Linked DNA regions of Prochlorococcus marinus CUG1417. The protein of the gene in region 2 binds, or shares a complex with, the protein of the main gene of each other region. Links are inferred from orthologs where the notes say so. Each region holds a gene or a part of one and is shown on either strand. Other genes may lie near its edges. The genes, in order: lpdA and HA140_RS02180.

Region 1 (3,218 bases), on a different replicon or contig from region 2:
AGATCTAAGCGATTCTAAATCTTCGGCACAATTAATTCCAGATTCACTAATGGGAATAATATTTTGTTTTAAAAATATATCTGCATATGTATGCATCAATTCTTTTGATGTTTTTAAATCCGTTTTAAAAGTCTTTAAGTCCCTATTATTTATCCCAATCAAATTAAAAGATTTTAACTTTAGAATCCTTTCTAATTCATTAGAGTTATGGACTTCAACAAGAACACTCATCTTTAAATTATCAGCTATTTTCTTTAAATAAGTTAAATCATCATCACTTAAAATCGCAGCGATTAATAATATTGCATCAGCACCCGATACCCTTGCTTTATAAATCTGATAAGCAGAAATAATAAAATCTTTGCAGAGTAGAGGGAGATTAGTTGATTTCCTTACAGTTTCGAGTATTTCATAACTACCTTGAAAAAACCTTTTATCGGTAAGTACCGAGATACATGATGCACCTAATCCTTCATAACAAATTGCTATGTTTTCAGGGTTAAAATCTTTTCTAATAACTCCTTTACTTGGACTAGCTTTTTTTATTTCAGCAATAACTCCTGGTTTTATTTTTGACTCCAAGATATTTTTGTAAAAATCTTTAGGAGTAGGAAGTTTTTCAATCTTTTTGATGAGATCTTCTAAAGAGACTATTTTTTTAAAATTCTTAATTTCAATATCCTTGTGCCATACAATTTCTTCCAGAATGTTTTTTGCTTGTGCTTCTCTATGAGGTACAGCATATTCTAAATTTTCTACCCTTACTGTTGGATTTGGTGGCCTGCGTCTTATCTCCATTAATTTTAGATATTATTTTATTTGAGAAGCAGCCTGTTTATATGCGACCTCAACTACTTCACTAAGAGTAGGATGAGTATGAACTTCTTTAGATAATTCAATTACATCTTGGTTCCTTGAAATAGCGTTTGAAATTTCTTGAATTAAATCAGCTGCATGTAACCCAAAAATATGAGCACCTAATACTTTCCCATTATCTTTGTTGAAAATCAACTTTAGCAATCCATCACTCTCTAATTCAGCCAATGCTTTTGAATTAGCCTTAAAGAAACTTTTGACAACTCCCAAAGTAAAATTTTCTTTTGTAGATATCTCTTTAGCTTCAACTTCAGAGAGACCAACTGAACTTATCTCTGGGTGAGTAAAGGTTGCTGCAGGGATACTTTTATAGTTAATTTCGACATTACCACCGCAAATATTATCAACAGCAATAGTACCCTGCGCTGCAGCTGTATGGGCAAGCATTAGTTTACCCGTTACATCTCCAACAGCCCAAATGTTAGGTATTATTTCATCACCATTCTTAACTCTCATTTGATCATCTATAGGAATGAAACCTTTTACTGTTTCGATACCAACCGACTCCAGATTTAAGTTATTACTATTAGGACTTCTGCCTGTTGCGACTAGTACAGCGTCAACTTCTAAAGTTTCTACAACTTCCTTAGATTTTGCATCAGTAAGTTCTATTTTTACAGGACATCCAGGTGTTATTTTTGTAGCAAAGACATTTGATTTTGTGTCTATATCTCTTGCTTGAATAAGGTTCTTCTTAGCAATTTTAGTGATGTCTGGATCAAATGTTGGCATAATATTCTCCAGAGCCTCGATCATGGTAACTTCACAACCAAGCGCGGTGTATACATCAGCAAATTCTAGACCTATATATCCGCTTCCAATAATTGCTATCCATCTTGGAAGCCACTCAAGTTTAACCGCATCATCGCTAGTAAATACAGTCCTATTATCCAAAGTTATTCCACCGGGCACAAAAGGAGAGGAGCCTGTTGCTATAACAATATTCTTACATGTGAAGATTTTATCAATTCCGTTTTTATCTCTTACACCTACTTTTTGATTTCCTTCAATTCTTCCAATGCCCAAAATAATTTCAACTCCACTCCTTTTAAGAGTTTTTGTTAAATTTTCTCTAACATTTAAAACTAAATTATTTGCATGATCTGCAATTTTTGATCTCTCGAACCTTACTGGTGAAGCATGTATACCAAATTTAGCTAAATGTTCATAATTAGCTATTTCTCTAACTTTTCCACTTGCAGCCAAAAGAGCTTTAGAGGGAACACAACCCTTGTTAACACAAGTGCCTCCCATATCAGAAGATTCTACTATTGCAACTTTCAGTCCCTTACCAGCAGCATGTTTAGCGGCATCAAAACCTCCATATCCTGCTCCTATTACGATTAAATCAAAATCAAAACTTGAATCAGTCACTTTTTATTTATTTATTTAGAGGTGTATGCGACTCTTTTTCGTTCTAGTAATAACGGAACTGCAACACAAGCCACATTTAATGATTCTACAATCTCACTATGCGGAATTGTAATTGTTTCATGAAAAGCTTCTTGAATTTTTTTATGAATACCTTGACCTTCATTACCCAAAATTAATGCGGTACGTCTAGACCAATCAACTTCCCAATATGGTTTTGAAGGTTTTTTTGAACTCTCATTATGGCTACTAGTAGAGAAAATCTTAAATCCTACATTTGATAATTCAGATAAAGACTTAAGTAAAGAATTTAATCTTTCTTCTTCATTTCCATCAAATCTTAAAAATGGCAGATGAAAAACAGCACCTGAAGATGCTCTTAATACCTTTTGGCCTAATGGATGCGCACCTCCAGCTAAAAAAATTGCATTAACACCCGCAGCTAAAGCGGTTCTAAATAGATTACCCATATTCCCAGGATCTTGAATTCTGTCGAGAACAAGAACAAAATCATCTTTTCTATTAAATTGATAATTAGGTATTGCTGAAATATCTACTAAAGCTGCTATCCCATCTGGATTAATTGTTGAAATCGCAGATGCCAAGACTTCCTCTGAGACAATATTTATTAATGACTCATCAAATTTTTTACTTAGATTATGATTCTTTCTTAGCCATTTTTCGGTAACTAAAATCTTAGAGGGATTTTTTCCAGACTTCAGCAATTCTTCAATGAGATGTGTACCCTCTATGCAAAAAAAGTCTTGATCTTTTGGAGATGATCCTCTTTTAAATGATCTAAATCTTTTAACTAGATTATTGTTCTTACTAGTTATTTTTAAAAAAGTATTTTCTATGAGTATTTTGAAAAATTTGTTATCAACTATATTTTAATTACATAAACATTTTGATCAATTATTTATTAAATTTTTATTTCTCAAGAAATCAAAAAATACATTTTCACTTTTAAT
Region 2 (3,286 bases):
AGAAATAGAAAAAAAGTATTCATTACAAATAGAAAATATGTATGAAAACAAATTTAGTAAGAAAATTTGATTTGTTCTATCTATATTGAAAAGGCAATTTAATTTTTTATGGAAACAAAAAACTCAATATCGATAAAGCGCTCAATAGCTATTAAAGCAGTAGTTACACCAACTTGGAAGGAAGATGCTGAAAAAGAATTAAGTAAAGCAATTTCAAACATTGATCAGAAATTATCGCAATTGGAGCAGGAGGGACAGCAAATAGTAAATAATATTAGATCCCAATCGGTTAATCCTCTAGATCCAAGGGTTCAAGAACAGATTAGTCAGGTGCAACAACAAGTCGCAGCAAAACGAAATGAAATTGAAGAACAAAAAAGAAATCTACTTCAACAACAGAGTCAAGTTCGCGAGTTGAAAATGGATGAAATTGTTGATCAAGGACAAGTGGATAGTTTCTGTGATGTCACTGTTGGCGACAATCTTATTGAAAAAATGCAAGTCTCGATAACTGTTAAAGATGGAGTTATTCAATCTATAGATAATAATTAAGGTAAAAGATTTAGTATTTTTTTTAAAAATAAGTAAACTTAATTGCAAAAAGTTTTAAATTCTAATCGATCGAAATTATTACTTTCTTAAGTTTTAAGAGTTCCCACTGTGAACATGATTTCGTATAATTAGATCAAGAGTTAAAAGGGTTCTTAATCATAAAACTTTTGAAAGTTTGGTAAAAATCCCTTAAAACTTATGCAATAACAATTTTCTTATGTCTCACGAAATATTCATGCCTGCCTTGAGTTCTACTATGACGGAGGGCAAGATTGTGGAATGGTTGAAAAATCCGGGAGATAAGGTTGAAAGAGGCGAATCTGTTTTGGTTGTTGAATCTGATAAGGCAGATATGGATGTTGAATCTTTTCAAGATGGATATCTTGCAGCAGTTTTAATGCCTGCTGGCAGCACTGCACCTGTTGGAGAAACTATTGGTCTCATTGTAGAAAATGAAGATGAGATAGCTTCAGTTCAAGAACAAAATAAAGGAAATCAACCCGAAGTCTCTACTTCAGACCAACTTGAATTGGTAAGCAATAAAACTGAAGAAAAACCAGTAGTCAAGACTGAAAATATTAATAAAAAAGAGGAAGAAGTCGTCTTAAAGAGTGAAAAGCCTGTACCATCTTTTAATACCGATCAAATTAATGCCGCTACAAGTAATGCTTCTTCGAGGATAATTGCATCTCCAAGAGCTAAAAAACTTGCCTCTCAAATGGGTGTTGATTTAGCAAAGGTACATGGATCTGGCCCCCACGGAAGGATTCAAGCCGATGATATTTTAAAAGCTAATGGCCAACCTGTCTCCATACCATGGATAGGTGAAGGTGGTTCTCCTGCAAGTATTCCTAGTGCAAATTTGGGAGTTGAAAGTAAACCAGAAACTTCAGGAAATAGTTTTGGTAATCCCGGAGAAACAGTTCAATTTAATACTCTTCAAAAAGCGGTAAATAAAAATATGGAATCTAGTTTAGATGTGCCATGTTTTAGGGTGGGTTACTCCATTAACACAGATAAATTAGATAATTTCTATAAAAAAGTAAAACAGAACGGAGTGACTATGACTGCTTTACTAGTTAAAGCAGTTGCAAAGACACTAAAGAAACATCCTCAAGTTAACTCAAGTTTTTCAGAAAATGGAATTTCTTATCCAGAAAATATAAATATTGCTGTAGCTGTTGCGATGGAAGATGGTGGACTAATAACTCCAGTTTTAAAAGAACCATGCAATACTGATTTATTTGAATTGTCTAGGGAATGGAAAGATCTCGTAAAAAGATCAAGATCAAAACAATTAGAACCTGATGAATACTCAACGGGAACCTTCACTTTATCTAATCTTGGGATGTTTGGGGTTGATAGATTTGACGCAATTCTTCCTCCAGGTACCGGTGCGATCTTAGCGATAGCATCATCTAAACCAACCGTTGTTGCTAATAGTGATGGTTCAATATCTGTTAAAAAAATAATGCAAGTAAATCTAACAGCTGATCATAGAGTGATCTATGGAGCTGATGGAGCTTCATTCTTAAAAGACCTTGCTTCCCTAATTGAAAATGAGCCAGAGACTCTTGTCTCCTAAATTTAATTGATTTCTCAAATTAATAATGAAGAAAGAGATTATAAGCTTGAAGCTTATGATTATTTACTTGATCCTTCATTAATTGCTAGTAAACCTTCTGCAATTAGGCATGAATCAAGATTGATGATAGTTAGAAATAGTGTTTTAGAAGAAGACTGCTTAACTAATAAATTTACCAAGAATCTTTTAGATGAATTTAGAGAAGGGGATCTTGTAGTTGTAAATAATACTAAAGTTATGAAAGCTAGGTTAAAGGTTGAATTAGAAAATAAGACATTAGTCGAATTATTAGTTTTGGAGAGATCCCATGAATGTGTATGGTTATGTTTGGCAAAACCAGCGAAAAAGTTAAAAATAAATAGAAAATTAAAATTAAAATCTCCTTTAGCACAAGATATTTATTTGATTGTTGATGGAGTTGATGAAGAAACTGGAGGGAGATTTATTAAATTTCCGGAAAATATAACTTGTCTCAATTCAATGAATGAACTTCTTGATAAATACGGGGAAATCCCTCTCCCTCCTTATATAAAAAATTCCGAAGAAGAATCTTTTCATGAGAAAAGTTATCAAACTGAGTATGCAACTAATCCGGGGGCAGTTGCTGCACCAACAGCTGGTCTACACTTAAGCAAAAGTCTTATTTCCAATTTAAAAAAAAAAGGAGTAATAATCTTACCGATAACTTTGCACGTGGGTTATGGAACATTCAAACCAATTGATCAAGAAGATTTAAGTAACTTAAAACTTCATAAAGAATGGGTAAGTGTTAACAAGGAAGTAGTGGAGGAAATAAAAAGAATAAAGAAAACAGATAGAAAAATAATTGCTATTGGTACAACAAGCGTAAGAGCTCTTGAAAGTTGTTATTCTCATGAAATTAATGACTATATTCCCATAGCGAAGTATGTGGATTTAGTAATTAAGCCAGGTTATAAATTTAAGGTAGTTGATGGATTATTAACTAATTTTCATCTTCCTAAAAGTTCATTATTACTTTTAGTAAGTGCGATGATTGGTAGAGCAAGATTATTAGATTTGTATAAGAAAGCAATAAAAGAAAAATTTAGATTTTTCTCTTATGGCGATGCGATGTATATTTCACCAGATTCATTACTGGAGAAAAAATAGATTTAGGCTTTGACTGGT

The links.
Region 1: the proteins of HA140_RS02180 (region 2) and lpdA are in contact, whole or in part, in a crystal structure (PDB 1EBD), measured with the Geobacillus stearothermophilus proteins. The link is inferred for Prochlorococcus marinus CUG1417 from one-to-one orthologs. Residues at the interface, in WP_033016211.1 of Geobacillus stearothermophilus: Ile130, Ala131, Met132, Pro133, Arg136, Arg140, Glu141, Asn155, Arg157; in WP_049624544.1 of Geobacillus stearothermophilus: Pro340, Ser341, Asp344, Tyr345, Arg403, Asp406, Val408, Glu431, Ala432, Gly433, Asp438.

Annotation. Positions count from the first base shown.
Region 1 is NZ_JAAORN010000002.1:227,149-230,366, forward strand. The notes cover bases 31-2,915. They hold lpdA (dihydrolipoyl dehydrogenase), read right to left. Parts: upstream 2,251-2,915; coding sequence 811-2,250; downstream 31-810. Other genes in these bases: trpC (indole-3-glycerol phosphate synthase TrpC), read right to left, coding at 31-798; HA140_RS07300 (TrmH family RNA methyltransferase), read right to left, coding at 2,262-2,915. In the rest of the region: more of trpC, read right to left, coding at 1-30; more of HA140_RS07300, read right to left, coding at 2,916-3,134. UniProt on the Escherichia coli protein: Lipoamide dehydrogenase is a component of the glycine cleavage system as well as of the alpha-ketoacid dehydrogenase complexes.
Region 2 is NZ_JAAORN010000001.1:385,097-388,382, forward strand. The notes cover bases 1-2,953. They hold HA140_RS02180 (dihydrolipoamide acetyltransferase family protein), read left to right. Parts: upstream 1-769; coding sequence 770-2,137; downstream 2,138-2,953. Other genes in these bases: HA140_RS02170 (AMP-binding protein), read left to right, coding at 1-70; HA140_RS02175 (YlqD family protein), read left to right, coding at 109-552; queA (tRNA preQ1(34) S-adenosylmethionine ribosyltransferase-isomerase QueA), read left to right, coding at 2,144-2,953. In the rest of the region: more of queA, read left to right, coding at 2,954-3,268; cysK (cysteine synthase A), read right to left, coding at 3,271-3,286.